Regions from separate parts of the Mesocryomonas lacus genome, predicted to be linked through region 2. Evidence: predicted binding sites of a transcription regulator. Region 2 holds the regulator's gene; the other holds the start of a gene.
What was found. The regulator HrcA, encoded in region 2, represses chaperone genes, less so after heat shock. The targets are predictions, from matches to a motif close to GTTAGCACTCNCNNNNNGNGAGTGCTAAC.
Positions count from the first base shown of each region.

Region 1: the regulator HrcA is predicted to act here: its motif matches at 8,360-8,388, upstream of groES (co-chaperone GroES).

Region 1 covers NZ_JBUZWF020000001.1:414,988-429,893, reverse strand. The annotation lists gene ACZLZQ_RS01850 (pseudouridine synthase) at 1-1,245, opposite strand, end outside; gene ACZLZQ_RS01845 (nucleoside deaminase) at 1,320-1,769, shown strand; gene ACZLZQ_RS01840 (hypothetical protein) at 1,813-2,490, opposite strand; gene ileS (isoleucine--tRNA ligase) at 2,695-5,724, opposite strand; gene ACZLZQ_RS01830 (bifunctional riboflavin kinase/FAD synthetase) at 6,221-7,192, opposite strand; gene ACZLZQ_RS01825 (TIGR01459 family HAD-type hydrolase) at 7,189-8,025, opposite strand; gene ACZLZQ_RS01820 (hypothetical protein) at 8,024-8,233, shown strand; gene groES (co-chaperone GroES) at 8,446-8,742, shown strand; gene groL (chaperonin GroEL) at 8,825-10,483, shown strand; gene ACZLZQ_RS01805 (DUF2093 domain-containing protein) at 10,647-10,886, shown strand; gene lpxK (tetraacyldisaccharide 4'-kinase) at 10,932-11,960, opposite strand; gene waaA (lipid IV(A) 3-deoxy-D-manno-octulosonic acid transferase) at 11,965-13,287, opposite strand; gene ACZLZQ_RS01790 (lysophospholipid acyltransferase family protein) at 13,284-14,102, opposite strand; gene ACZLZQ_RS01785 (DUF4170 domain-containing protein) at 14,099-14,335, opposite strand; gene ACZLZQ_RS01780 (3'(2'),5'-bisphosphate nucleotidase CysQ) at 14,371-14,906, opposite strand, start outside.
Region 2 covers NZ_JBUZWF020000001.1:802,246-817,151, reverse strand. The annotation lists gene grpE (nucleotide exchange factor GrpE) at 1-567, opposite strand, end outside; gene hrcA (heat-inducible transcriptional repressor HrcA) at 674-1,774, opposite strand; gene rph (ribonuclease PH) at 2,042-2,758, shown strand; gene ACZLZQ_RS03750 (non-canonical purine NTP pyrophosphatase) at 2,782-3,459, shown strand; gene hemW (radical SAM family heme chaperone HemW) at 3,456-4,649, shown strand; gene rsmI (16S rRNA (cytidine(1402)-2'-O)-methyltransferase) at 4,659-5,567, shown strand; gene ACZLZQ_RS03735 (YraN family protein) at 5,564-5,989, shown strand; gene gshB (glutathione synthase) at 6,118-7,071, shown strand; gene ACZLZQ_RS03725 (YifB family Mg chelatase-like AAA ATPase) at 7,249-8,781, shown strand; gene ACZLZQ_RS03720 (HD-GYP domain-containing protein) at 8,907-10,283, opposite strand; gene ACZLZQ_RS03715 (PQQ-dependent sugar dehydrogenase) at 10,506-11,648, opposite strand; gene ACZLZQ_RS03710 (adenosine kinase) at 11,736-12,749, opposite strand; gene ACZLZQ_RS03705 (sulfate transporter family protein) at 12,997-13,752, shown strand; gene nth (endonuclease III) at 13,821-14,642, opposite strand; gene ACZLZQ_RS03695 (DUF2244 domain-containing protein) at 14,668-14,906, shown strand, end outside.

The DNA.
Region 1 (14,906 bases), 390 kb from region 2:
GCGGTCCTCGCGGGGCCGTTCCGGCCGGTCGCTCTTGCTGCGGTCGTCGCGGGCGCCCGGCCGCGGCGGCTTGGTGTCGAGACGGCCGAGCGCGTCGGTGCGCTTGGCGTCGCCGAACTTGCGCCGGTTCGGGCGTTCGGTGGTGGCCGAGACCCACTCGCTCTTGACCTTCGGCACTTCTGCCTTCTCGGCCTGCACCACGGCATTGGTGAAGGTGGTGATGATCGGCGCGTCGAAATCGGCGCCGGCCTCCTCGATCAGCCGGTCGCCGAGCTGGTCGCGCAGCATGCGGCCGTTGATCTCGCGCACCGAGCCTTCCGGCATGTCGGCAAGCTGGAACGGGCCGAAGGAGATGCGGATCAGCCGGTTCACGTCGAGGCCGAGATGGCCGAGGATGCGCTTGACCTCGCGGTTCTTGCCTTCGCGCAGGCCGAGCGTCAGCCAGACATTGGCGCCCTTCTCGGAATCCAGCGTCGCCTCGACGGCGCCGTAGAACACGCCGTCGATGGCGACGCCCTGGCGCAGTTCGTCGAGCTGGGCCTGCGTCACCGTGCCGTGCGCGCGGACGCGGTAGCGGCGGAGCCAGCCGGTCGCCGGCAGCTCGAGGATGCGGGCAAGGCCGCCGTCATTGGTGAGGAGCAGCAGGCCCTCGGTGGTGATGTCCAGCCGCCCGACCGACAGCACGCGCGGCAAGTCCTCCGGCAGACGGTCGAACACGGTCGGCCGGCCTTCCGGGTCGCGGTTGGTGGTCACGAGGCCGGAGGGCTTGTGGTAGAGCCAGAGCCGGGTGCGCTCGATCGGCGCCAGCGGCTGGTTGTCGATTTCGATCTTGTCGCGGCCGGTGACGGTGACCGCCGGAGTGTCGAGGATCTTGCCGTTCAGCTTGACGCGGCCGTCGGCGATCATGCCCTCGGCGTCGCGGCGCGAGGCGACGCCGGCGCGGGCAAGGCGCTTGGCGATGCGCATCGAGCCGGCCGGCTCGTCCGACGTCGAAGCCGTCCGGGACGGGGCGCGGGCATCGTCGCGGGGCTTGCGGTCGGGCTTGTCGCCGCGCGCCTCGCGCTTGTCGCCGCGGGCACCGGCGGGCGCTGCTCCCGGCATCTCGGTGTCGAAGCTCTTGGGGTAGACCTTGCGGGCCGGCGCGTCGCCGAGCGGGCGCGGCTTGAACACGCGCTTCTCGCCGGCGGGCTTGTCCCCGCGCGTTCCACCTTTTTTAGCGTCGTCGCCGTCGTGTCTGTCGGTCATGATCTTTGCCTTTTGCTCGCCGGTGCTTATCAGGTCGGGCCGGGCGCGGCGAGAGGCTGCGCGAGGGGAAGGCCATGGGCCGCGAGAATTACATGGATTTGGCGCTGGAGGAGGCCCGCGCCGCCGCCGCGCGGGGCGAGGTGCCGGTCGGCGCCGTTCTGGTGTCGGGGGAGGCCGTCATCGCCCGCGACGGCAACCGCACGCGCGAACGGAACGACCCGACGGCGCATGCCGAAATGCTGGTGATCCGCTCGGCCGCCGAAGCGCTCGGGCAGGAGCGCCTCTCCGGCTGCGATCTCTACGTGACGCTGGAGCCTTGCGCGATGTGCGCCGGGGCGATTTCGTTCGCGCGGATCCGGCGGCTCTACTTCGCCGCAAACGATCCGAAAGGCGGCGGCGTCGAGCACGGCGGCCGCTTCTTCGCGCAGCCGACGTGCCACCATGCACCGGAAGTCTATGCCGGCATCGCCGAAAGCGAGGCGGCCGTCATCCTGCGCGACTTCTTCCAGGCCCGCCGGGACTGATCCGCCCGAAAGCCGCGATCGATCCCCGGGCGGGTAGGGCTGCCTAGAACGGCAGGATGCCGCGCAAGGTCTCGCCGAAACCCTTCTTCATGTTCAGCTTGGCTTCCTTCACCTTCTCGTCGACGCCGGGATCGCCGACGGGGGCGCTGGCGGCGGGCTGGCGATAGGCGACCGGCGGTTCGCTGAGATACTTGCGCTGGGTCGGGCTGCCTTGCTTGCTCTCCTGCAAGCGCTTCTTGAACGCCTCGCGGCCGGAGTTCAGCTCGTCTGGACTCAGCGTCGTGCGGCCACGCTCGCTGCTCAGGCGGTCGGTGCCATAGGTGTTGGCGGCGATCTGCTCCTCAGTGATGCCTTCCTTCCGGGAAACCATGACGTCGGCGCTCACCGCACCGCCGGTGTCGCGGGCGTCGGCCGCGGCCTTGATCCGGGCGCTGCGCACTTCCGGCGATTCGGGCCAGTTCGGATCGTTCTCGGCGCTCACGCCGTCGCGTGGTGGCGGCAGGATCGACGTATCCTTCGGCTTCACCAGCTCGGCACGCGGATTGTAGGAGATCGGCTCCTTGTTCGAGGAGCCGAGCGTCAGCATGCCGTCGAGATCGGAGACCATCTGCGCGCCGGCCGACTTGCCCGTTCCGTAGGTCGGTCCCATGCAGCCGGCGAGGCCGAGGGCCGCAAGGCTGACGGCGATCGTGCTGGCGGCGCGAATCTCTCGAAGCTTCATCGTCGTGTCGGCCCCCTTGCCGAATTCCCCGCGACCGAGATCCCCGGATCGCGCCCAGCCATGCTCATTGAATTCTGTCGATTGTCGGGCGAGTTCTACGGCAAGCGCAAGGCTGAGGCAAGAAAGCGGCCGGTGGCGCGGCGGGAACCGCAGATTTGTTCCGGATGTCCCCGCCAATCTTTCGCATGTCCCCGCTTTGCCGCCTCAGACTGCCAGCCGGCCGAGCGCCTTCAGTTCGCGCAGCGCCGCTGCATCGCGGGCCGATACCTCCGGAAACTCGGCATCGTCGCCGACGTCCCGGGTGATCTTCCACGAGCGGGCGCATTTCTGCCCCTCGGCAAGGCCCGGCACCACCGCGACCCCCGGCGTGTCGGCGAGCGCGAAGGCGCCGGTAGGCGCCGGGAACGCGGCGATCACAATGCCGCTGGTGATCGCGATCTCGGCAAAGTCCAGCTCTTCGGCGAGCGCCCGCAGGCCCGCATCCTCGATGTGGACGGTGGGCGCTGCCTCGAGCGAGGAGCCGATGCGCTTGGCGCGGCGCTCTTCCTCCAGCGCGCCGGTGACGACCCGGCGCAGCCGCTTGACCCTCTGCCAGCGCGCCGCCAGCGCCTCGTCGAGCCAGGCGGGATCGACGGTGCGGAACTGTTCGAGATGCACCGAGCGGCTCTCCGGATGGCGGGACAGCCAGGCCTCCTCCATGGTGAAGGGCAGCATCGGGGCGAGCCAGGTGACGAGGTGGTCGAAGAGTTCGCGCACCACCTGGATCGCCGCATGCCGGCGCGGCGAGGACGGCGCGTCGCAGTAGAGCGCATCCTTGCGGATGTCGAAGTAGAAGGCCGACAGCTCCACCGTCATGAAGTCGACGAGCGCACGACTGACGCGCTTGAAGTCGAAGTCGTCGTAACCCTTGCGCACCACGCGGTCGAGCTCGGCGAGCCGGTGCAGCATCAGCCGCTCCAGCTCCGGCATGTCCGCCAGCGCCACCGTCTCGCCGGTGTCGTGCGCGAGGGTGCCGAGCATCCAGCGCATGGTGTTGCGGAGCTTGCGGTAGGCATCAATGTTGGTCTGCAGGATCGTCTTGCCGAGCCGCAGATCCTCCGAATAGTCGGACGAGACCACCCAGAGCCGGAGAATGTCGGCGCCGGACTGCTTGATCACCTCCTGCGGGGTGACGACGTTGCCGAGCGACTTCGACATCTTGCGGCCCTCCTCGTCCATGACGAAGCCGTGCGTCAGCACCGCGTCATAGGGCGCCCGGCCGCGGGTGCCGCAGGATTCCAGCAAGGACGAGTGGAACCAGCCGCGGTGCTGGTCGGAGCCTTCGAGATAGAGGTCGGCGGGCCATTTGAGGTCCGGCCGCTTCTCCAGGCAGAAGGCGTGGGTCGAGCCCGAATCGAACCAGACGTCGAGGATGTCGGTGACCATCTTCCACTGGGTGCCGTCGTGCTCGTTGCCGAGGAAGCGCTCCTTGGCGCCCTCGGCAAACCAGGCATCCGCCCCTTCGGCGGCGAAAGCGGCAAGGATCCGCTCGTTGACCGCCTTGTCCTTCAGGATCGCGCCGTCCTCGTCGACGAAGACGGCGATCGGCACGCCCCAGGCGCGCTGGCGGGACAGAACCCAGTCCGGCCGACCCTCGATCATGCCGCGCAGCCGGTTCTGGCCCGAAGCCGGCACGAAGCGCGTCTCCTCGATCGCCTTCAGAGCGCGGCCGCGCAGCGTGTCGGTCTCGGCGAGCTGGCCTTCGCGCAGGCCGTAGCCTTGCAGCTCCTTGTCCATCGACACGAACCACTGCGGCGTGTTGCGGAAGATCACCGGCTTCTTGGAGCGCCAGGAATGCGGATAGGAATGCTTCAGCCGGCCACGCGCCAGAAGCCGTCCTTCGGCGATCAGCGCGGCGATGATGCGGGCATTGGCGTCGCCCTTCTTGCCCTTGTCGTCGATGACCCGGGCCGGGCCCTCCGGCGCGTCGGGCCCAAAACCCGGCACATCTTTGGTGTAGAAGCCGTCATCGTCGACGGTGAACGGGATGGCGGTGTCGATGCCGCGCTGCTCCAGCAGCTTGCGTCTCGACGTCCAGACGTCGAAATCCTCGCGGCCATGGCTCGGCGCGGTGTGCACGAAACCGGTGCCCGCCTCGTCGGTGACGTGGTCGCCTTCGAGCAGCGGAACGGGGAAGGTGTAGCCGAGGGCCTCCAGCGGATGGATGAGCATCATACCAGCGAGGTCGGCGGCCGAGACGTCGGCGAGGCGCGTGAACCCGCCCTCCGGCACGCGTGCCTTGGCGAAGACGTCGGCGGCGAGAGCGTCGGCCAGGATCAGCTTCTCGCCAAAATTCGCCCAGCGCGGCGCCTCGGCGTCATCCGGCGCGGTCACCTCGTAGAGGCCGTAGGCGACGCGGTCGGAATAGGCGACGGCGCGGTTGCCGGGCATGGTCCAGGGCGTGGTCGTCCAGATCACGACGGACGCCCCCAAGAGATTTGTGGGCGCCAACAGAGCGCTCTTTGCTTCTTCGCGAAAACCAGTCGGCCTGCCAACGACGACATTTCCCGCGATCCCATCGCGAACCGGGAACTTCACCCAGACCGTGTCGCTCTCGTAGTCCTCGTACTCGATCTCGGCTTCGGCCAAAGCCGTCTTCTCGACGACCGACCACATGATCGGCTTCGAACCGCGGTAGAGCTGGCCGGAGGTGGCGAACTTCAAGAGCTCGCCGGCGATCACCGACTCGGCCTCGAAATTCATGGTGAGGTACGGGTCGGCGAAGTCGCCCTCGACGCCGAGGCGGCGGAACTCGGCCGACTGCACGCCGACCCAGTGCGCCGCGAACTCGCGGCATTCCTGGCGGAACTCGTTGACCGGGACCTCGTCCTTGTTCTTGCCCTTGGCGCGGTAGGCCTCCTCGATCTTCCACTCGATCGGCAGGCCGTGGCAGTCCCAGCCCGGCACGTAATTGGCGTCGAAACCGCGCATCTGGAACGAGCGGGTGATGACGTCCTTCAGGATCTTGTTCAGCGCATGGCCGATGTGGAGGTTGCCGTTGGCATAGGGCGGGCCGTCGTGCAGCACGTATTTCGGTCGGCCGGCGGCATCCTCGCGCAGCGCCTTGTAGAGGTTCTCTGAATCCCAGCGGGCGATCCATTCCGGCTCGCGCTGCGGCAGGCCCGCGCGCATCGGAAACTCGGTCTCGGGCAGGAACAGCGTCTTGGAATAGTCGGTGGTGGCGGTGTCGCTCATGTCGGTCTTTTCGGTTCGCGGGCCGGAAGGCGGCGCATCGCGTCAAGGGGAGAGCGTCGCGGCTGAAGGGCCTGCGGCGGGCAATCGCGTCCCGGTCCCCAGAGCGCTCAGAGCGCGCGCGGGGCCGGGCGGATAATTCGCAGGAGCGGGAGCCGGATCATGCCGCCTCTCTAGCAATACGCGCCGCGCGTATAAAGCGGAATCACGAGGGCGCCGTCGGCCGGCAAGGTGATGGGCGATGCATGCCAACCTCAACGGTCGTCATCCTCGGGGCGCTTGCCCTGGGGACCCATGCCGAGACAGGGACACTGCCACTCGGCACCGAACCTGCGCCCCATCGCGGCGGCATGGGTCCCCGCGCTTTGCGCGAGGATGACGATCGGTGAGGTTGGAGCCGCTACTCCGCTGCAACCTCGCGACGATTGTCGACGACCCGACGACCGTACGCGCCGCATGGGACACTGCCTGCGTAACGGCGGCTGCGTCGCAGCCCTCCTCAGAACGCGATGGCGGCGTCGAACGGCGAGAGTGGCGTGGCGGCGGCGAGGAGACGGCGGGCCTCGGCGGAGTCGCGGTCCATCTGTGCCACCAGCGCCTCGACCGAGTCGAACTTCTCCTCGCCGCGCAGGAAGGCGAAGAGCGAGACCTCGGCGGTCTCGCCGTAGAGATCGCCGGAGAAGTCGAACAGGAACGTCTCGAACAGCGCCGCGCCGTTGTCGAAGGTCGGGCGGCGGCCATAGCTCGCGACGCCGTCGTAGAGCGTGCCGTCTTCCCGCCGGAAGCGGACGGCGTAGATGCCGTGGGCGAGGATATCGTCCCTTTCGAACGCCATGTTGGCGGTGGGATAGCCGAGCGTGCGGCCGATCTTGGCGCCGCCGGTCACTTCGGCCTCGATCGTCCAGCGGTAGCCGAGCAGCGCTGCCGCGGCATCGACGTGGCCGTGCGACAGCGCGGTGCGGATGCGGCTGGAGGAGACGACGTCGCCCGCCGCGTCGTTCAGTGCCTCGACCACGGTGACGCCGAAACCGTGCATGGCGCCGGCGCCGGCGAGGAAGGCGGGGGTGCCTAGCCGCTTGGCGCCGAACTGGAAGTCGAAGCCGACGACGACGTGCTTTGCCGCGAGGGCTCCGACGAGGACCTCCTGCACGAAGGCCTCCGCCGAGAGTGCGGCGACGGTCCAGTCGAAGGGGTGCTCCACCACGGCATCGAAGCCGAGCGCGCCGAGAAGGCGCGCCTTCATCGGCGCCGGCGTCAGCCGCGGCACCGGATGATCCGGCTGAAAGAGGCTGCGCGGGTGCGGCTCGAAGGTCAGGCAGACCAGCGGCACGTGCCGCCGCGCGGCCTCGTCGCGGGCGGCCGCCAGCACCGACTGGTGGCCGCGGTGGACGCCGTCGAAATTGCCGATCGCCACGACGCCGTGGCGCAGCATCTCCGGCAGGTCGGCGGGATCGTGAAGCCGTTGGATCATCCGAGCGCGTACATGAAATAGCGGGCCGAGAGGTTCTGCTCGGCCAAAGCCGTCGCCAGCGCCTCGGGCGCGACGCCGGCGCCCCCGAGCTCCTCGCCGTGGATCCCGCCGACCACCAGCAGCGCGTCGGCCCCGTAGCCGACGGCGCCGCGAATGTCGGTGTTCAGCCCGTCGCCGATGCATAGGACGCGGCGGGGATCGGTGACGCCGGCCGCCTCGGCGGCCACCGCATAGATCGCGGCATAGGGCTTGCCGGCCATCCGGACCTCGCCGCCGAGCGCTGCATAGTCGCGGGCGAGCGCCCCGGCGCACCAGATCAGCCGGTCGCCGCGGTGGACGACGATGTCGGGATTGGCGCAGATCATCGGCAGCTTGCGCCCGTTCAGCCGGGCGAGAAGGTCGGCATAGTCCGCCGGCGTCTCCGCCTCGTCGTTAAACAGGCCGGTGGCGATCACCGCCTGTGCTTCCTCTTCCGCCACCAGTTCGATCGGCAAGCCGACGAACAGGTCGCGGTCGCGGGCGGGGCCGAGGTGGAAGAGTTTCGTGCCGGCGGCGGCGATCAGGACGCGGGTCACGTCGCCGGAGGTGACGATCCGGTCATAGGCCTCGCGTGTCACGCCGAGCGTGTCGAGCTGGGCGGCGACGCCCTCTTTCGGCCGTGGCGAGTTGGTGAGGAGGATCACTTTTCGCCCCGTCCGCCTTGCGGCAAACAGTGCTGCCTCGGCGCCCGGGGACTTCTTCTCGCCGTCGTGCACCACGCCCCACACGTCGCAGAAGAGGGCGTCATAGCCGGATGCGACCGCATTGAGCCCGGTGATAGCCTGGAGTTCCATGTCGATCCTGCTTGCCTGCCACGCTGCTGCCGTGGCGATAAGCAGGACGGCGTCTCCGGTCAAGCTGGCCGCGCTGTCGCAGCGTGAGGGTTGTCGTCGCCACGCCTTGCAATCGCCTCAGCGGAACAGGGCGCTGCCGATGCCGTTAACCATGGCGTCGGACGTCGTCGGCACCCTCTGGACAGGGCTGCTGGCCATCGCCAACTAGGGTGCTTCAAGCTTTCGCTTTTGGGCATCCATGATTGCCCGGCTCCGCGTTTTCGCACTGCGAACCAGAGCCCGTTTCCATCACGTGGACTTGACAAACGGCTCCCACAGGCCCTATCTCCGGCTCGCTAGCACTCTCCCTTGGTGAGTGCCAACATTCTCGAAGCGGATGCCTTTCGGGCTTCGCTTCCCCCAGCTGAAGGTCCAACGATCATGGCAACTGTCAACTTCCGTCCCCTCCACGACCGCGTCGTCGTTCGCCGCGTCGAGTCCGAGACCAAGACGGCCGGCGGGATCATCATCCCGGACACGGCCAAGGAGAAGCCGCAGGAAGGCGAGATCATCGCCGTCGGCGCCGGCGCGCGCGACGAGCAGGGCAAGATCCAGCCGCTGGACGTCAAGGCCGGCGACCGCATCCTGTTCGGCAAGTGGTCGGGCACCGAGGTCAAGCTCAACGGCGAAGACCTGCTGATCATGAAAGAGTCCGACATCATGGGCGTCGTCGGCTGATCGCCGCTCGACCCTGATCTGATCGACATCCTTTTCAACACGGTGCCGCCCGCTCTCGGGTCCACCGCTGGAGACCATCACAATGGCTGCCAAAGAAGTTAAATTCGGCCGTGACGCCCGCGAACGCATGCTGCGCGGCGTCGACATCCTCGCGGATGCCGTCAAGGTAACGCTCGGCCCCAAGGGCCGGAACGTCGTCATCGACAAGTCCTTCGGCGCCCCGCGCATCACCAAGGACGGCGTCTCCGTCGCCAAGGAGATCGAGCTCGAGGACAAGTTCGAGAACATGGGCGCGCAGATGCTGCGCGAAGTCGCCTCGAAGACCAACGACAAGGCCGGTGACGGCACCACCACCGCGACCGTTCTCGCCCAGGCCATCGTTCGCGAAGGCGGCAAGGCCGTTGCTGCCGGCATGAACCCGATGGACGTCAAGCGCGGCATCGACATGGCCGTCGCCAAGGTCGTCGAGGCCCTGCAGGCTTCCGCCCGCAAGATCGAGACCTCGGACGAAGTCGCCCAGGTCGGCACCATCTCCGCCAATGGCGAGAAGGAAATCGGCGCGATGATCGCGTCGGCGATGCAGAAGGTCGGCAACGAGGGTGTCATCACCGTCGAGGAAGCCAAGACCGCCGAGACCGAGCTCGAAGTCGTCGAAGGCATGCAGTTCGACCGCGGCTACCTCTCGCCGTACTTCGTGACCAACCCTGAGAAGATGGTCGCCGAGCTCGAGGACCCCTACATCCTCCTGCACGAGAAGAAGCTCTCGAACCTCCAGGCCATGCTCCCCGTTCTCGAGCAGGTCGTCCAGTCGGGCAAGCCGCTCCTGATCATCTCGGAAGACGTCGAAGGCGAGGCTCTTGCCACGCTCGTCGTCAACAAGCTCCGTGGTGGCCTGAAGATCGCCGCCGTCAAGGCGCCGGGCTTCGGTGATCGCCGCAAGGCCATGCTGGAAGACATCGCGACCCTCACAGGTGGCCAGGTCATCTCCGAGGACATCGGCATCAAGCTTGAGACCGTCACCCTCGACATGCTCGGCCGCGCCAAGAAGGTCTCCATCACCAAGGAGAACACCACGATCGTCGACGGCGCCGGCGCCAGCGAAGAGATCCAGGCCCGCGTCGCGCAGATCAAGCAGCAGATCGAGGAGACCACCTCGGACTACGACCGCGAGAAGCTGCAGGAGCGTCTGGCCAAGCTCGCCGGTGGCGTCGCGGTCATCCGCGTCGGCGGCGCGACGGAAGTCGAAGTCAAGGAAAAGAAGGACCGCGTCGACGACGCCCTCAACGCGACCCGTGCGGCCGTCGAAGAAGGCATCGTGGCCGGTGGCGGCGTCGCCCTCCTGCGCGCTTCCAACGCGCTGACCATCCAGGGCAACAACCAGGACCAGGAAGCCGGCATCACCATCGTGCGCCGCGCCCTCCAGGCTCCGCTTCGCCAGATCGTCACCAATGCCGGTGAAGAAGGCTCCATCGTCGTTGGGAAAATCCTCGACAACTCGTCGGTCACCTTCGGCTACAACGCCGCGACCGGCGAATACGGCGACATGATCCAGATGGGCATCGTCGACCCGGTCAAGGTCGTTCGCTCGGCTCTGCAGGACGCGGCTTCGGTCGCCGGTCTGCTCGTCACCACCGAGGCCATGATTTCGGAAGCCCCGAAGCGTGACGGCGGCAATGGCGGCGGCGGCATGCCAGGTGGCATGGGCGGCATGGGCGGCGGCATGGGCGGTATGGACTTCTAAGAAGTCTCGGCTTCTCTAGAAGACCTGACGGTCATCTACCTCAGAGGGCTCGCCAGCGATGGCGGGCCCTTTCTACGTCCGGCGGCCGCTCTCGGGGGACAAGGTTGACTTGTCGCCCCGTTGGATGGTTCACCGGGAAAACGAATTGGCGAAGGCCCGACCGATGATGAACCGTATGGAAAGCGCCGGCGAGGCCAAAATCCGCTACCTCGACGGCGACTTCGAGATCCTGAAGCCCGGCGCCTATGTGCGCTGCGCCGTCACGTCCGAGGCAATCCCGCTCGACATGCTGCGCTATTGGAGCGTCGCCCGGCAGGAGGCCTATGCCTCGCCGGCTGCCTCGCTGAAGCGCGAGATCGAGGCGAACCCGGTGCTCGCCAAGAGAGCTGCCGCAGCCCGCTAAGCCGCGAATGCGCCGCTCGCCGGGGCCGACGCCTTATCCAGGCGATCAGCCAGCCTGGCGCCGTGCGAAGGCGTCCAGCGCCGCGCCGACGAGTTGTCCTGGCGCGGCGTCGTCGGTGAACATCAGCCGGATGTCCAGGATTTCGATACGTTCAAGCAAGGCACGGGCTTCGGCCCCGCCCCCAGCAAGGCGCGCCGCGTCCTTGCGCGTGGTGACGAGCGTCAGACCACCGCGAACGGCCGCTGCATTGAGTGCCACCAGCTCGGCGGCGGTGAAATCGTGGTGGTCGGGGAAGTCGCGGGTCTCGGCGACGATCGCCCCGAGGTTTTCGAGGCTTCGGTAGAACTTGCCGGGATCGGCAATGCCGGCAAACGCAAGGAACCGGCCTCCAGCAAGGCGCTCCGGCGCCTCCGGCAGCAGCGTGGCTCGAAACACCGGCTTGCCGGACGGGGCGAGACGCAGCAGCGCCGCCGCGCCGGCCAGCCCGTCGCCGATGACGAGGAGGGCATCGGCATGGCGCAGCTGCACGCCGAGCGGCGCGCGCAGCGGCCCTGCGGGGATCACCCGTCCATTGCCGAGGCCGCGGCCGGCATCGATCACCAGCAGCGCGAGATCCGTGCGCAGCCGGGCCGACTGGAACCCGTCGTCCATCAGGATGAGATCGCAGCCCGTCTCCCGCAGAAGTCGGGCCCCTTGCTTGCGGTCGACGGCGATGGCGGTGGGGGCAAGGCCCGCGAGCAGCATCGGCTCGTCGCCGACATCGGCCGCCGTGTGCCGGGAGGGATCCACCAGCAGCGGCCCACCCAGCCGCCCGCCGTGTCCACGCGACAGGAAGCCCGGCCGCCGTCCCGCCGCGAGCGCCGCGGCCCCGAGCGCCAAGGCCGTCGGCGTCTTTCCGCCGCCGCCGGCGGTGAAGTTGCCGATGCAGAGGACGGGAAGCCCGGTCTCGGCGCGTTCGCCCCGATCAAGCGTCCGGCCGGCAACGGCGCCGTAGACGGCGGCAACGGGGGAGAGCAGGCGGGCGGCCAGCGAGGACGGGCGCCACCAGAAGCCCGGCGCCGCGCCGCGCCTCACTGCATCACCGCGGCTGACCCGACCGGTCGAGGCTGATCGCGACCTTCAGCGGGTGGAGGAAGGGCTCCAGCGCCTGCATCGTGCGGCCGAGCGCGCCGCGCATCTCGCCGACGGTACCAGCCGCCGCTTCCGCCATGCGCAGCCGAAGGTCCGGCTCGGCCAGGAGTTGCGCCACCATCGCGCCGAGTGCCGCCTCGTCCTGCACCAGCCGCGCGCCGCCGTTTTTCAGGAGGCGCTGGTAGGTCTCGCGGAAATTCTGGACGTAGCGGCCCGACAGGATGGCGGTGCCGAGCATCGCGGCCTCCAGCGGGTTCTGCCCGCCCTGGCCGGCGAGCGAACGCCCGACGAAGGCGATGTCGGTGAGGCGGAGGTAGAGCCCCATCTCGCCCATGCTGTCGCCGAGGAAGATGTCGGTATCGTATTCCGGCAGCTGGCCGGTCGAGCGGCGCACCACCCGCAGGCCTTTTGCCGTGAACGCCTTCTCCAGCGCGTCGGCGCGCTCGACATGGCGCGGCACGATGATGGTGAGGAGTTCCGGATGCTGCGGCTTGAGGCCGAGATGCACCTCGGCAGCCATCGCCTCCTCGCCCTCGTGCGTCGAGACGGCCGCCCAGACCGGCCGCTGACCGAGGGCACGCTGCAGCGGCGCCAGCGCTTCCGGGTCGACCGGCGGCGGGCTGGTGTCGGCTTTCAGATTGCCGGCGACGCTGACCGCCCGGGCGCCGAGAAGGTGATAGCGCTCACCGTCGATATCGGACTGGGCGATGACGTGCGACAGGTTCTCGAGCAAGGCCTCGGCGATCGACGGCGCCGATTTCCAGCGCTTGAACGAGCGGTCGGACAGACGGGCGTTGACGAGGATCTGCGGGATCCGGCGGCGGCCGAGTTCCAGCATGGTCATCGGCCAGATCTCGCTCTCGGCGACGATCGCAAGGTCCGGTCGCCAATGGTCGAGGAAGCGCGATACCGAGGGGCGCAGGTCGAGCGGCACATACTGATGCACGACGGAATCGCCGAGCCGCTCGCGCACCATGGCGGCCGAGGTGACCGTGCCAGTGGTCATGACGATCTTGATGTTCTCGGCGGCGATCTCGCGCACCAGCGGCATCACCGCATTGCTTTCGCCGACGCTTGCCGCATGCACCCAGATCAGCGGCCCGTCGCCCGGGCGCTCGGCACCGGGATAGCCGTAGCGCTCGCGCGCGCGGCCCGGCTCTTCCTTGCCGCGCGTTGTGCGCCAGCCGACATAGGAGCCGAGCAGCGGATAGGCCACGGCGCCGGCGACACGGTAGGCGGTCAGCGCGGTGCGCGCCCAGCCCTGGCTCATCGCGCTGCTCCCGCCACCATCGCCATCGCCTTCGTATTCGCCGCCTCGATCGCCGCTGTGACCGCCACGCGCTTTTCCTCCATCAGCGCCGCATCGGCGTCGGCGGGCACGAAGATCGGATCGCCCAGCACCACCGCCAGCTGACCGAAGGGGAGGGGGATGGCCGTCTTGTCCCAGGAGCGCGCGATGATCCGGCGACGGCTGGTGACGGCGGCCGACGGAATGATCGGCCGGCCCGACAGCCGCGCAAGGGTGACGATGCCAAGGCCCGCCTGGCGCGGCGTGCCCTTCGGCACGTCGGCGATCATACAGACGCCGTTGCCCTCCGACAGAAGCCGCCGCAGCACGATCAGCGCCCGTGCGCCGCCCTTGCGCGAGACGGCATTGCGCACCCGCCCGCCGGAGCCGCGCACCGTCGCGATGCCGAAGCGCTCGACCACGGCGGCATTGATCTCGGCGTCGGCATTGCGCGACAGCAGCGCGACATAGGGCAGCGTCACCGGCCGGAAGAACGGCGCCAGCAGATGCTGGCCGTGCCAGAGCGCGACGATGGCGGGATGTTCGCGGGTCAGCACCGCCGTGAAGTCGCTGGAGCCGGCGACCGGCTTCTGCGACCAGTGGACGAAGCGCAGCGCGTCGTGCAGCAGCCGGCCTGCCGCCGCGGTGACCTGCGGCTGGCGCAACAGGCGGCGGCCGATCCGCTTGATGCGCTGCTGCAGGCCCTGACGCTTGCGTTTCGGCGTCCGGTCGGCCTCGCCGACGCGGCCCATCTCATCGCTCATCGCCATCACTGCGGTCTTATGGGGGACGCTCAAACGCCTTCCGGGTCCAGGAGGCGGTGCATGTGCACGATGAAGTAGCGCATGGCGGCGTTGTCGACGGTTGCTTGCGCCTTGGCGCGCCAGGCGCTCAAGGCCGAGCCATAGTCGGGAAAGATGCCGACGATATCAAGGCCGGCGGGATTCTTGAAGTCGACGCCTTCGAGCGTCTTCAGCTCTCCGCCGAAGACCAGATGAAGGCGCTGCTTGGATTCCTGCTCGGCAACCATGGCAATATTCCTCGTCCCAGTTCTGTCAGTTCGGATTAGGCCGCCGAAGCGGTCGCGGCAAGGCCGATCAGCGTCGGCAGGGCATGCGCCGCGGCGGCGATCAGCACGTCGTGCCGTCGGCCCTCCACCGTGTAGTGGGCCAGCGCCCCGCCGAGATCGACGAGAGAACCGCCAGCCCGCTCGAGGATCAGGTCGCCGGCGGCGACGTCCCAGTCGTTGGCGTGCGGGCGGATCAGCGTGCCGTCGAGCCGCCCGCAGGCGACGAGCGCCAGACGGTAGGCGAGCGACGGCGCATTGCGTGCATAGGCGATGCGGTTCTCGCCGTCTGCCCCAAGCGCGCGGCGCATCGGATCGGGCATCGAGACCTTCAGCCGGACGTTCGGCTCCGGCTGCGAAACGCTGAGCGGCGCGCCGTTCAGCAAGGCGGTGCCCCCCGCCGCCGCCGAAAACACCTCGCCGGTCGCCGGCACGTCAATGACGCCGGCAATCGGTCGGCCCGCCTCGATCACCGCCACCGAGATGCACCAGGTGTCCTCACCGCGGATGAAGGAGCGCGTGCCGTCGATCGGAT
Region 2 (14,906 bases):
CAGGACGCGGTCGCCGATGGCGTAGCCGTCCTGGACGACCTGGACGACGGTGTTGTTATTGACCTCGGTGTTTGGGACATCGAACATCGCTTGGTGGAAGTTCGGGTCGAAGCGCTGGCCCTCGGGCTCCAGCTTCTTGACGCCGAACTTCTCGAGCGTTGCCAGCATGCCGCGCTCGGTCAGCTCGACGCCGTCGATCAGGGCGGCAAGGCCGGCATCGCCGTTTTCGCGGGCATCGGCGGGCACGGCCGCGACGGTGCGGCGCAGATTGTCCATCACCGACAGCATTTCGCGGGCGAAGTTGGTCACGGCATAGGTGCGCGCGTCCTTCACCTCGCGCTCGGTCCGCCGGCGCAGGTTCTCCATGTCGGCGGCCAGCCGCATCATGCGGTCCTTGACCTCGGCGGACTCGGCCTCGAGTTCGGCGATCCGCTCCGCCGCCGCGCTGGCGATGAAGGCCTCGGCGTCGTCGTCGGAATAGTCCCCGCGGGCGAACGGAGAGGCCTCGGCCTCGTTCTCCATGGTTTCGTCGATTTCGGCGTCGCGCTTGTCGGTGTCGCTCATCATTCCTCTTTCAATCCGCCGGCGCGCCGGTCGAGCCGGGCCGAAGCCCGCCGGTCACCGGTGCGTGAATGTCGATGTCGCCCGCATATCGAATGCCGGGCCGTGAAAATCAAGATCGCCGGCCGACGGTGCCTTGCGTCAACAGGCGCGAAACGAGCCGCGCGGTGTAGTCGACCATCGGCACGATCCGCCGGTAGTTGAGCCGCGTCGGGCCGATGACGCCGACCGCGCCGATCACCTTCTGGTCGCCGTCGCTATAGGGCGCGACGACCAGCGAGGATCCGGACAGCGAGAACAGCTTGTTCTCCGAGCCGATGAAGATCCGCACGCCATTGCCGGTCTCGGCGAGATCCAGGAGCTCGATGATGCCGCTCTTGCTCTCGAGATCATCGAACAGCATGCGCAGCCGCTCGAGATCCTCGGACGCCGTGACGTTTTCGAGAAGGTTGGCGCGGCCACGCACGATCAGCCGCGCCGGCTGGCCGATCGCCGCCCCCGACCAGACCGCGAGGCCCTCCTCGACGAGGCCCTGGCTCAAGAGGTCCAGCGCCGTCGAGGTCTCGTCCTTCAGCGCCTGCACGCGCTCGCGCGCCTCGCTGAGCGTGCGGCCGACGATGTGGGCGTTGAGGAAGTTGGAGGCCTCGACGATCTGCGCGGCGGTGACGCCGGACGGCAGGTCGACGACGCGGTTCTCGACGTCGCCGTTCTCGCCGACCAGCACCGCCAGCGCCTTCGTCGCCTCCAGGCGAATGAACTCGATGTGCTTCAGCCGGAGGTCGGACTTCGCCGTCAGCACCAGCCCGGCGCCGCGCGACAGGCCGGAGAGCAGCTGGCTCGCCTCCGTCAGCAAGGTTCCCATCGGCCGGAGGTCGCCGGTCGCCTGCACCTTCGCCTCGATCGCCTCGCGCTCGCGCTGCGGCAGGTCGCCGACCTCGAGGAAGGCGTCGACGAAGAAGCGCAGGCCGAGCTCGGTCGGCATCCGGCCGGCCGAGATGTGCGGCGAATAGATCAGCCCGAGCGCTTCCAGGTCGCTCATCACGTTGCGCACCGAGGCTGGCGACAGCGAGGTGGTCAGAAGCTTTGAAAGGACGCGCGAGCCGACCGGCTCGCCGATGTCGAGATAGGATTCGACCAGCAGCTTGAAGATGTCGCGCGAGCGCTCGTCGAGCATGCCGGGAAATTCCGGCGCCGGCTGTCTGAAGTCGTTCATCACGCGTTCTCTCTGCATAGGTGGCAGACTATAAGGCCATGACGCATAAGGGCCAAGCGCCCCGTGCGCCCGAGCTTCGCCGAAAGCCGGCGCTGCCCTGTCGAGGTCGCACGCTGGGGCAAGGGCCATCGTCGGAGCGGCGATGGTCGGGGATCGCGGGGCCGTTCGCCGGAATTATTTTGCGCCCCGACCCCTCGCCGGTTAAAAGCCGGTTAACGCCAGTCGCGCTGCGGCGCTCTGCGACACATTCCATGACAGGATATCACCATGCGGCCTTCCAAACGCGCCAATGACCAGTTGCGCGCCGTCTCGCTCGAACGCGGCGTTTCCCTTCATGCGGAGGGCTCCTGCCTCGTCAAGTTCGGCAACACCCACGTGCTCTGCACCGCCAGCCTCGAGGAGCGGGTGCCACCCTTCCTGAAGAATTCCGGCAAGGGCTGGGTCACCGCCGAATACGGCATGCTGCCGCGTGCCACCGGTGATCGGATGCGGCGCGAGGCGGCCTCCGGCAAGCAGTCGGGCCGCACCCAGGAGATCCAGCGCCTGATCGGCCGCTCGATGCGCGCCATCGTCGACCTCGGCGCGCTCGGCGAGCGGCAGATCACCATCGACTGCGACGTCATCCAGGCCGATGGCGGCACCCGCACCGCCGGCATCACCGGGGCCTTCGTCGCGCTGAACGACTGCCTCGCCTGGATGGAGGGCCGCGGCATGGTCGAGCGCTCCAAGGTCCTGAAGGACCACATCGCGGCGATCTCCTGCGGCATCTACAAGGGCGAGCCGGTGCTCGACCTCGACTATCTCGAGGACTCGGCCGCTGACACCGACGCCAACTTCGTCATGACCGGCCGTGGCGGCATCGTCGAGATCCAGGGCACCGCCGAGAAGGAGCCGTTCAGCGAGGCTGAGCTGGCGAGCCTCCTCGGCTTGGCGAAATCTGGCATCGCGACGCTCGTCGAGCTGCAGCGCCAGGCGATCGCGTAAGGGAGGCGGCGATGAGCACGGGGATGCGCAGGATCGACGGCAGGCGCCTGCTCGTCGCCAGCCACAACAAGGGCAAGATCCGCGAGCTCGACTTCCTGCTCGGGGGCCTTTCGATCGAACTGGTGACGGCCGGCGAACTCGGCCTGCCCGAGCCGGACGAGACCGGCACGACCTTCGTCGAGAACGCCCGGATCAAGGCCCTGGCGTCTGCGACAGCCGCCGGCGAGGTGGCGCTGGCCGATGATTCCGGCCTCTGCGTCGAAGCGCTGGATGGCGCGCCGGGCGTCTACACCGCCGACTGGTCCGGCCCCGACCGCGACTGGGACATGGCGATGCGCCTCGTCGAGGAGAAGCTGCAGCAGAATGGCGCGCTGGAGCCGGCGCAACGGCGGGCGAAGTTCGTCTCGCTGCTCTGCCTTGCCTGGCCGGACGGTCACACCCAGGAATATCTCGGCGAGTGCGAGGGGACCCTCGTCTGGCCCGGCCGCCGCGGCGAGATCGCCTATGGCTATGACCCCGTCTTCATGCCCGACGGCAGCACGAAGACCTTCGGCGAGATGAGTGCCGAGGAGAAGCACGGCTCGATCTGGACCGCGCCCGGCCCGCTTTCGCACCGCGCGCGCTCGGTCCAGAAGCTCGTCGCCGAGGCGTTTCCGGAAGGCACGAAGCCTGGCCGTGCCGCGGGAAGCGAGCCCGCATGACCGAATGGCTGGCGACGGGGAACGTCCGGACGTTTCCGCCGGTGGCGCGGGAGCCGGGCTTCGGCGTCTACGTGCACTGGCCGTTCTGTGCCGCCAAATGCCCCTATTGCGACTTCAACAGCCATGTCCGCCATCAGGCGATCGACCAGGAACGCTATACCGCCGCCTTCGTCCGGGAGATCGCCGAGATGGCGAAGCGCTCGTCCGGTGAGCGTGTCACCTCGATCTTCCTCGGCGGCGGCACCCCCTCGCTGATGCGCCCGCAGACCGTCGGCGCGATCCTCGAGGCCATCGCGAAAGCCTGGCCGGTCGATGCGAACGCCGAGATTACCATCGAGGCCAACCCGTCCAGCGTCGAGGCCGAGCGTTTCCGCGGCTACCGCGCGGCCGGCGTCAACCGCGTCTCGCTCGGCGTCCAGGCGCTGAACGACCGCGACCTGAAGTTCCTCGGCCGGCTGCACAATGTCGATCAGGCCAAGGGGGCGATCGGCCTCGCCCGCGAGATTTTTCCGCGGCTGTCCTTCGACCTGATCTATGCCCGGCCCGGCCAGACCGTCGAGGGCTGGGAGGCGGAGCTGACCGAGGCGATCGATCTCGCCGCCGACCATCTGTCGCTCTACCAGCTGACCATCGAGGAAGGCACGCCCTTCCACGCCCTGCGCAAGGCCGGCAAGCTGCCGGTGCCGGACGGCGAGCTGTCGGCGGCGCTCTACGAGGCGACGCAGGTGCTCACCGCCGCGCGCGGCCTGCCAGCCTACGAGATTTCCAACCACGCGGTGCCCGGCGCCGAATCGCGGCACAACCTCACCTATTGGCGCTACGGCCTCTATGCCGGCGTCGGGCCGGGTGCGCATGGACGGCTGATGGGCGAGGGCGGGCGCCACGCGGTGGCGACCGAGCGGCACCCCGAGACCTGGCTGAAGATGGTCGAGGACTGGGATTCGGGCGTCGTCACCGATGACCTCCTGACGCCCAGCGAGGAGGCGGACGAGCTCCTGCTGATGGGCCTGCGCCTTACCGAGGGCATCGACCTGAAACGCTGGCGTCGGCTCACCGGCCGCGACATCGACCCGGTCAGCGAGGCGGACCTGCGCGCCCACGGCATGGTCGAGCGGCTGGGCCCCGACCGGCTGCGCGCGACGCCGGCCGGCATGCTCGTGCTCGACGCCGTCGTCGCCGATCTCTGCTAGGCTGCAGCGATGAGCATTGACCCCGAAGAGACGGCGGAGGCCGGTTTCCGCATCCGCGACCAGGCTTTCGCCGGCCGAAAGCCCGAGCCCGGCCTCTATCTCGTGGCGACGCCGATCGGCAATCTCGGCGATATCACGCTGCGGGCGCTCGATATCATCGCCGGCGCCGACCGGCTGGCCTGCGAGGACACGCGCGTCACGGCGACGCTCTTGTCCCGCTACGGCATCAAGCGGCGGATGTTCGCCTACCACGAGCACAATGCCGAGGAGTCCGGCGCGGCCTTGCTCGCCGACCTCCAGGCCGGGCTGAGTGTGGCTCTGGTCTCCGATGCCGGCACGCCGCTGGTCTCCGATCCCGGCTTCCGGCTGGTCGGCCAGGCGATCGAGGCCGGCATTCCGGTGATCCCGATCCCCGGCGCCTCGGCCGTGCTGTCGGCGCTGCTCGCCTCGGGCTTGCCGTCCGACGCCTTCTTCTTCGCCGGCTTCCCGCCGCAGAAGCAAGGCGCGCGCCGGGCGCGGCTGGAGGAGCTGACGCGCATTCCCGGCACGATCGTGCTCTTCGAGGCGCCGCACCGCATCGCCGACAGCCTCGCCGACATGGCCATGGTCTTCGGCGCGGAGCGCCAGGCGGCGGTCTGCCGCGAGCTGACGAAGACCTTCGAGACGATCTACCGCGGGCCGCTGTCGCAGCTCGCCGCCGATTTCGCTGATATGGAGCGGGTGCGCGGCGAGATCGTCGTCTGCATCGCCCCGCCGGCCGCGGAGGCGGCCGCGAGCGAGGCCGACGCCGACACCATCCTCACCGGGCTGATGGCGGAGATGAAGCCGGCCAAGGCCGCGCAGGAGGCGGCCCGTCTCACCGGCTTCTCCCGCCGCGACCTCTACGCCCGCGCCTTGCAGCTGAAGACGCCGGGATGAAGCCCGCCCCGCCCGCCGGATCGCGGCCCGCCCGCCCGTCGCCGGCGCCTGCGTCGTCCGGCGAGGGCGAGCGGCGGCAGCGGTTCCGCAAGGGCCATCGCGGCGAATGGCTGGCGGCCTGGGCGCTTCGCCTGAAAGGCTATCGCATCCTCGCCGTCCGCCACCGCACGCCGCTCGGCGAGATCGACCTCATCGCCCGCCGCGGCGACCTCGTCGCCATCGTCGAAGTGAAGGCGCGCGCGACGCTGAACGCCGCGATGGACTCGGTCGGCCCGGCCGCCCAGCGCCGCATCGAGGCCGCCGCTGACCTCTGGCTCGCCCGCCAGCGCGACCACGCCCGCCTCAGCCTCCGCTTCGACATCGTCGCCGTCCTGCCGCGGCGCTGGCCGGTGCACGTGAAGGACGCCTGGCGGGGGCGGTGAGGGTCAGCCCGACACTGCCGGAAGCCGCTCGCAACAGGACTCGATGCGCACCCTTCACCGTCGTCCCGATTGCCAGCGGGCCACATCCCCGCTACCTCCCCTGCGAACCATGCCCGAAGGAGTGCCCCATGGCCCTTACCGTCGCGGTCCAGATGGACCATGTCTCGTCGATCTCGATCAAGGGCGACAGCACTTTCGCGCTGTCCTTGGAAGCGCAGCGGCGCGGCCATAGCCTCTACCATTACACGCCCGAGCGCCTGTCGATGCGCGACGGCCGGGCGACGGCGCGGGCCGAGCGGATGGAACTGCGCGAGGAGGAGGGCAACCACTTCACCCTCGGGCCGATCGAGCGCATCGACTTGGCCGACACCGACGTGGTGCTGCTGCGCCAGGACCCGCCCTTCGACATGTCCTACATCACCTCGACGCATATCCTCGAGCGGGTGCACCCGAAGACGCTGGTGGTCAACGACCCCGCCTCGGTGCGCAATGCGCCGGAGAAGATCTTCGTCACCGAGTTCCCGGACCTGATGCCGGACACGCTGATCACCAAGGATCCGCTGGAGGTCGCCGCCTTCCGCGCCGAGTTCGGCGAGATCATCATGAAGCCGCTCTACGGCAATGGCGGCGCCGGCGTCTTCCACATCACCAAGGAAGACCGCAACCTCACCTCCTTCCTCGAAACCTTTGGCCTCCTCTTCCGCGAGCCGTTCATCGTCCAGCGCTACCTCCAGGACGTGCGCAAGGGCGACAAGCGCATCATCCTCGTCGACGGCGAGTTCGCTGGCGCGATCAACCGCGTGCCGTCCGAGAGCGATGCCCGTTCCAACATGCATGTCGGCGGCCGGGCCGAGGCGACGGAGTTGACGGAGCGCGAGCGCGAGATTTGCGCCCGGATCGGGCCAGCGCTGAAAGAGCGGGGCCTCCTTTTCGTCGGCATCGACGTGATCGGCGACTACCTCACCGAGATCAACGTCACCTCGCCGACCGGCATCCGGGAGGTGAAGGCTTTTGGCGGCGCGGATATCGCCAGCCTCCTCTGGGACGCGATCGAGACCAAGGTTTCCGCCACCCGGAGCTGAGTGCAGGATCAGGGAGGGCGACTGGCGTACCCCTGAGGAGCCGCGGGATCTCGGTGGCTGCCCACCGTCTTTGTTCCCTGCCTGTTCTTGTCGCAATATGGGATCTCGGCTAGCGTCCGGTTGTGGTGATCGCAGCGGGGTGCAACCCCGCTGCGCGCCTTTCGGGTGGGGCGCGGCATGGTCTCTCGGGTCAGGACGGTGGCATTCCAGGGCGTCGACGCCATCCCGATCGACGTGCAGGTGATGATCGCGCCCGGCAAGGTCGGCATCCAGATCGTCGGGCTCGCGGACAAGGCGGTGGCCGAGAGCCGCGAGCGGGTGCAGGCGGCGCTGCACGCTTCGGGCCTCTCGATGCCGCCGAAAAAGGTCACCGTCAATCTTGCGCCGGCGGACCTTCCCAAGGAGGGCTCGCACTACGATCTGCCGATCGCGCTCGGGCTGATGGCGGCGCTCGGCGCGATCCCCTCCGATGCGCTGGCGGAGTTCATGGTGCTGGGCGAGCTCTCGCTCGACGGCATGATCGCCTCGGTCGCCGGCGTGCTGCCGGCGGCGATGGGCGCGAACGCCCTCGGCCTCGGGCTGATCTGCCCGGCGGCCTGCGGCTCGGAGGCGGCCTGGGCCAGCGCCGACATGCCGATCATCGCCCCGCGCAGCCTGATCCAGCTCGCCAATCATTTCCGGGGCACCCAGGTTCTGTCGCGGCCGATGCCGGCAATCCGCGCCGCGCCCGAAAATCTCGCCGACCTCTCTGAGATCAAGGGCCAGATCGTCGCCAAGCGGGCGCTGGAGATCGCCGCCGCTGGCGGCCACAACCTCCTGATGATCGGGCCGCCGGGCTCTGGCAAGTCGATGCTGGCGCAGCGCCTGCCGTCGATCCTGCCGGCGCTGACGCCGCGGGAACTCTTGGAAGTCTCGATGATCGCCTCGATCGCCGGCGAGCTTGCCGGCGGCAAGCTGTCGGACCGTCGGCCGTTCCGCGCGCCGCATCATTCCGCCTCGATGGCCGCGATGGTCGGCGGCGGGCTGCGGGCGCGGCCGGGCGAGGTGTCGCTGGCGCACCGTGGCGTGCTCTTCCTCGACGAGTTGCCGGAGTTCTCGCCGGTGGTGCTGGATTCGCTGCGCCAGCCGCTCGAGGGTGGCGAGAGCGTCATCGCCCGGGCCAATCATCGCGTCACCTATCCCGCCCATTTCCAGCTGGTCGCGGCGATGAACCCGTGCCGCTGCGGCATGGCGGGGGAGCCAGGGCATTCCTGCGCCCGCGGCCCGCGCTGCGCGGCGGATTACCAAGCGCGCCTCTCCGGACCGCTGCTCGACCGGATCGACCTGCGCGTCGACGTGCCGGCGGTCACCGCCTTCGATCTGATCCGCCCGGTGCCGGCGGAAACGTCGGCGACCGTGAAGGCGCGCGTCGAAGCGGCCCGCCTGATCCAGAGGGAGCGGTACGAGGGGCTGGGAATGGCCGCCGCCACGGTGAACGCCACCTGTTCGGCCGCGCTCATCGAAACCGTCGCCGCGCCGGACGAGCCGGGTGCCCGCCTGTTGCTTGATGCGGCCGAGCAGATGAAGTTCTCGGCCCGCGCCTATCACCGCATTCTGAAAGTCGCCCGGACGCTCGCCGATCTCGATGGCGACGACACCGTGCGCCGCGTGCATCTGGCCGAGGCGATCTCCTACCGCGTCGCCGGCGAACGGCTGAGGGCGGCAGCGTGAGGGGCGGTGCATCCCGCCTATGCGCCCGGAGCGACGTCGCATGTATCAAGAACGGCCGCGCGGCAGCCCTTACCGCATGGATCGCCAGAAGTGCTTCCACGAGCGCGGCAGCGATTGCCCGCAGTTCAGGCGGCGCGGGCCAGATCGTTCTCGATGCCGGCGAGAGCGCGTTCGAGCGAAGCAAAGCAGGCCGGATCGAAGGCGATGCCGACGTCGCGCCGCATCAGCGAGAGCGCGGCGTCGATTGTCATCGCCGCGCGGTAGGGGCGATGGGCCGTCAGGGCATCGAAGACGTCGGCGACGCTGACGATCCGGGTCTCGAAATCGATCTCGGCGCCGGCGAGGCCGCGGGGATAACCCTTGCCGTCGAGTCGCTCGTGATGAGCGCCGCCGATCCGCGCCATGGCGGCGAAGGCGGGAACCCGCTGCAGGATGTTCTCGGACATGGCGGCATGGTCGCGCATCGACCGCCACTCGGCTTCGTCGAGCGGGCCCTTCTTGTCGAGGATCGCGTTGGAGACGCCGAGCTTGCCGATATCGTGCAGAAGCGCCGCACGCTTCAGCCAGCGCCGCTCGCCGGCAGGCTTCCCGATCTCGGTGGCAATCATGTCGGCATAGACGGCGACGCGCTCGGAATGCCCCGACGTGAAGGGGCTTTTGGCGTCGATCACCTGCGCGAAAGCGCGGGCGATGTCGTCGAGATAATCCTCGTCGACGACGATCACCGCCCGGCGCGGTTCCAGCCGGCGAACCGCTGCATCGACGTCGGGCGCGTCCAGCATGGCCCAGAAGTCCTCCGAAAGGGAGACCCGGGCAAAGGCGGCGGCCACCGCGGGATCGAACCAGGTCCCGGTGCGGGCCGTGACCTCGGCGATCGCCGCCGCGCGGCTGTCGGAACGGTGGAAGACGTCGACGACCTGGGCGAGGAGGGCGATACGCGCATAGACCGGGATTGCATCGCCGGCCAGATGATCGGGACGGCCCGCGCCGTTCCAGTGTTCGTCGAGCGAGTGGATCGCCCGGCACACGGCGTCGGGAAAGCGCAGCTGCGCCGCGATCTCGGCACCGCGCTGGCAGCGGGTCTCGATCAGGCGGTTGGCGATCTCGCCGCCCCCCTTCATGATCCTCAGGATGGTCCGGAGCCTTTCTGTCAGACCGGCATTCGGGCCCGTATGCGAAAAGACGAAGCCAAGGACCTTTGGCAGGCTGTCGCTGACCGTCTTGAAGTCGCGTTTGAAGCCTATATCGTCGGCGAGATAGAGTTCGCAGATGCGCGCCGCGTTCGACGAGCAGCCGAGGTCCTTCAGCATGACGGCGTAGTAGAGCTCCCAGAGCTCGGCCTCCGACAACCCCATCTCGCGGCCGACATTCATGCCGATCCACGTCGCGCGAACGCAGTGGCCGACCGGCTGACCCTCCGTCAGGTCGAGCGCGTGGCTGAGGGCACAGAGGAGGTCGGACGGGCTGAGATCCGCGACGGCGGCATCGATCGGGGAGGGCATGAGTCCGGAGTCCTTAAGGGCGATCCTGCCCTTTCTGCCCTCCGAGGATTAAGGCAGCGTATCGCGCTGCCGCCGTCTTGCCATAATGGTGAAAGCCTTACGAATACTAAGCTTTTTATCGATCGGCCGGCGAGAACATCGGCGTCGCCTATGGCTTGGCGCCGACGCGGAGATGGTGGGTCACCCTCCCGCCGACATCCCAGGCCATGGTCCGCCGCCCGGCTAGCCAGCGGTCTCCGGCGCAATGCGCAGGATTTCGCCGCTGTCCTCGGCCAATACGTAGAGCGCGCCGTCCGGACCTTGCTTCACATCGCGAATGCGAAGGCCGAGTTCCTTCAAAAGGCGCTCTTCGCCCGTCACCCTCGTGCCGTCGAGACCGAGGCGGACGAGATCGGTGCTCGCGAGGCCGCCGAAGAAGGCGCTGCCTTTCCACGTAGGGATCGTGTCGGCGGTGTAGAACTCCATGCCGGACGCGCCGATCACCGGCGTCCACTGGTGGATGGGCGGGGTGAGGCCTTCGCCGGTCGCCTGGCCGGAGCCGACGGGCGTGCCGTTATAGTTGACGCCGTAGGAGACGACCGGCCAGCCGTAGTTCCGGCCCGGCTCCACGACGTTCACCTCGTCGCCGCCCTTGGGGCCGTGCTCGGAAAACCAGATGGCCCCGGTCTCGGGGTGGCGGGCGCCGCCCTGGATGTTGCGTTGCCCGTAGGACCAGATTTCGGGCAAGGCGCCCTTGGTGCCGACGAACGGGTTGTCTTTCGGCACCGTGCCGTCGCGGTTGATCCGCACGACCTTGCCGAGATGGTTGTCGAGCCTCTGTGCCCCCTCGCGGATCGGCGTGTCGGAACGTTCGCCGAGGCCGAGAAAGAGATGGCCCTCGGGACCGAAGACGATGCGCGAGCCAAAATGCTTGCTGCCCTCATATTTCGGCAGCTGGGTGAAGATCTTCTGGAAGTTCTCGATCTTGCTGCCGTCTGCAGACAGCGCGCCACGGCCGGCCGCCGTCGAGTTGCCGCCATCGCCCGCTTCGGAATAGCTGAGATAGACCAGGCGGTTCTCGGAAAAATCCGGGTCGAGCGCGACATCGAGAAGCCCGCCTTGGCCGCCCGCATCGATCTCCGGCAAGCCGTCGATCGGCTCGCTGACGGTTCCCTCTGTGGAGACAAGACGCAGCGTGCCGCCCTTCTCGGTCACGAGAAGCGTGCCACCGGGCAGAAACTCCATGCCCCAGGGCGACTTCAGGCCCTCAGCCAGCGTGGTCACCCGCAGGGCCCCTGCCTCGCTGTCGACGGAACGGTCGACGGCAACGGCCGGTACAGCGGACAGCGCGGTGGCACCGAAAGCGAGGAGAAGGAACCGGGTCATCGAGGTCTCCTGAAAGGGGCTGGTCCTTCCTACCTCTGTCCGGCCTCGACCGATGCCAAGCGTTCTGGCGCTATCGTGATCCCGGCTTTATGCCGCGGCGATGGTGTCGAGGATCGCGCGGGCCGCCGGCAGGCGCTGCAACTGCTGCTGCGGGCGGGGGCCGATCTGCTCGATGATGTGGCTGGCGGCGATCGTCCCGAGGATCGCGCTCTGCTGGTGCTGCAGTCCGGCGGTGTAGCCGCGCAGGAAGCCAGCGGCGAAGAGGTCGCCGGCACCGGTGGTGTCGAGCAGCCGCGCCAGCGGCGCTGCCGCGACCTCCGTCGTCTTGCCGCCCTCGACGATCACGCAGCCCTTCTCGCTGCGGGTAACCGCGGCCAAGCGCTTGGAATCTTCGCCGATCCGCTGCAAGGCCAGGGCGAAGTCGTCGGTTTCGTAAAGCGCCAGCGCCTCGCTTTCATTGGCAAAGACGATATCGACCGTGCCCGAGCGCATCAGATCGAGAAACTCGGCGCGGTAGCGGTGGACGCAGAAGGCATCCGACAGCGTCATCGCCACCTCGCGGCCATTGGCGTGGGCGATCGCGGCCGCCTTGCGGATCGCTTCCTTGGCCAGCGGCGGATCCCAGAGATAGCCCTCGAAATACGTCACCTTGGCCGCGGCGACGAGTGCCTCGTCGATGTCGTCGGGGCCGAGCTCGACGCAGGCGCCGAGGAAGGTCGACATCGAACGCTCGCCATCCGGCGTGACGAGGATCATCGAGCGCGCGGTCGGGGGCTCGCCGGAGAGCGGCGCGGTGTCGTAGCGCACCTTCTGGGCGCGGATGTCGTGGGTGAAGATGGTGCCGAGCGCGTCGCGCGAGACCTTGCCGATGTAGGCGCCGGTGCCGCCGAGGCTGACGACACCAGCCACCGTGTTTGCCGCCGAGCCGCCGGAGGTTTCCACCGCCGGGCCCATCGCGCCGTAGAGCGCCTCCGCCCGCGCGGCGTCGATCAGCGTCATGCCGCCTTTCTGCACGGCGTGCGAGACGAGAAACGCGTCGTCACTCTGGGCGATGATGTCGACGATGGCATTGCCGATCGTCAGCACGTCGTATTCGGTCATGGTACGATCCTCATCTCGTTGCCGCATGCCTTAGCGGGAATGGGACGGCAAGGCGAGACGTCGGCACATGGCGGTGCCGGCTTGGTTGCCAAGCCGTTGCGAGGCCGGCTGCCCGATCGTCGCGCAGGTAGGGCCGGTCGCCAGGTGCTGCGGCCGGGGCCGGGCGAGGGACGCGGCATTGCCGCCACAGTCGGCTCCGCCTATCTCAAGGCGGACCGGTTCCCGCCGGACCTTCCTGGAGTGTCAGATGATCTTCGCTTCGGCCATGGCAGCGCTCGGCGCCCTGTTCTCCGCGCCGTTCCGCGCCGCGCTCTGGAAGTCGCTCGGCCTGTCCGTCGTGGTGCTGATCGCTCTCTGGTTCGGCATCGAGGCGCTGTTCCAGTCGGCGATCCTGCCGATGCTGGCGCGGGTGATGCCGGACATGCCGGCCTGGATCGACGAGATGTCGACGGCGGCGGGCTGGGTTGCCGGGCTGATGCTTGCCGTGCTCCTCGCCTTCCTGATCGGGCCGATCTCCGCGCTAATCGCCTCGCTCTTCCTCGACGACGTCGCCGAAGTGGTGGAGCGCGACGACTATCCCGCGGTCGCCCCCGGCACGGCCATGGCCTTCCTGCCCGGCCTCGTGATGTCGACGAAGTTCTTCGGCGTGGTAATCCTTGGCAATCTCCTCGCCCTGTTCCTGCTGCTTATTCCGGGCGTGAACCTTGCGGCCTTCTTCGTGGTGAACGGCTATCTTCTCGGGCGGGAATACTTCGAATTCGCGGCCTTGCGCTACCGCGGCGAAGGCGAGGCGAAAGCGTTGCGGGGTCGCTATGCCGGCACGGTGTTCGCGGCGGGCCTGCTGATCGCCGGCTTCATGGCGGTGCCTTTCCTCAATCTCCTGACGCCGCTCTTTGCCGCCGCGATGATGGTCCATCTCCACCAGCGGGTCTCCGCGCGGGAGGGCGGGGTTCCCGCGCGCGTCACCTCGGGCGTCGCCGATGCTGCTCGGCTTGGCCATTGAAGCATCCGGCAGCGGGGAACCCGGCCCGTTCAGAAAGCGCGCTCCAGATTCTGGAAGCGCACGCGCCGTCAGCGCGTAATGTTGGACGCAAGATGTTCCGGCGGCGCGGGAAGGAGTGGCGGGATCGGCACCAGCAGCGCCGGCACCTCCGAGGTCTTCTCCGCCGCCTTGCAGAGATCGGCGATGACGCAGATTGCGCATTCGGGCTTGCGCGCCTTGCAGACGTAGCGCCCGTGCAGGATCAGCCAGTGGTGCGCATGGCGAAGGTACTGCGGCGGGATGATCCGCAGAAAATTCTGCTCGACCTCTTCCACCGTCTTGCCCGGCGCGAGGCGCAGCCGGTTGCCCAGCCGGAAGATGTGCGTGTCGACCGCCAGCGTGTGCTCGCCGAAGGCGGTGTTGAGGACGACGTTTGCGGTCTTCCGGCCGACGCCCGGGAGCGCCTCCAGCGCCGCGCGGTCGACCGGGACCTCGCCGCCATGCTCCTCGACCAGCCGGCGGCAGAGGCCGATGACGTTCTTCGCCTTGGTCTTGTAGAGGCCGATCGACTGGATGAAGGTGCGCACCCTCTCCTCGCCGAGCGCCAGCATGGCGGCAGGATTGTCGGCGGCATCGAACAAAGCGCGGGTCGCCTTGTTGACCCCGACATCGGTCGCCTGGGCCGAGAGCACGACGGCGACGAGCAAGGTGAAGGCGTTGCGGTATTCGAGTTCGGGCTTTGGCTCAGGCCGCTGGATCTCGAACCGGCGGAACATCTCGGCAATCTCCGCCTTCGCATAGGGCAGTCGGGGCGCCCGCTTCTGTGCGGTCTTCACTGCAGCGGGGCGAGACGAGATGTCGCTGGCGCGGGGCGGCCGGGGCGGTTTGGCGAGAGGCGGTTTTTCTGGCATGGTCCGGATATAGCGAGCATGACCCATGGCTGACAACGCATCCCCGGACGACGCGACCGCAAGCGAGACCAGCGCCGACGCGCCGATCTTCAGCGCATTGCTGGTCCCCTACCGCTCCCTCGGCAAGCGCGGCTTCACGATCTTGATGGCGTTTCTCGGCGTCGTCAGCATCGGCACGAGCCTTGGCTTCCTCATCGAGGGCGCCTGGCCGGTGGTCGGCTTCTTCGGCCTCGACGTCGCGCTCGTCTGGCTGGCCTTCAAGGC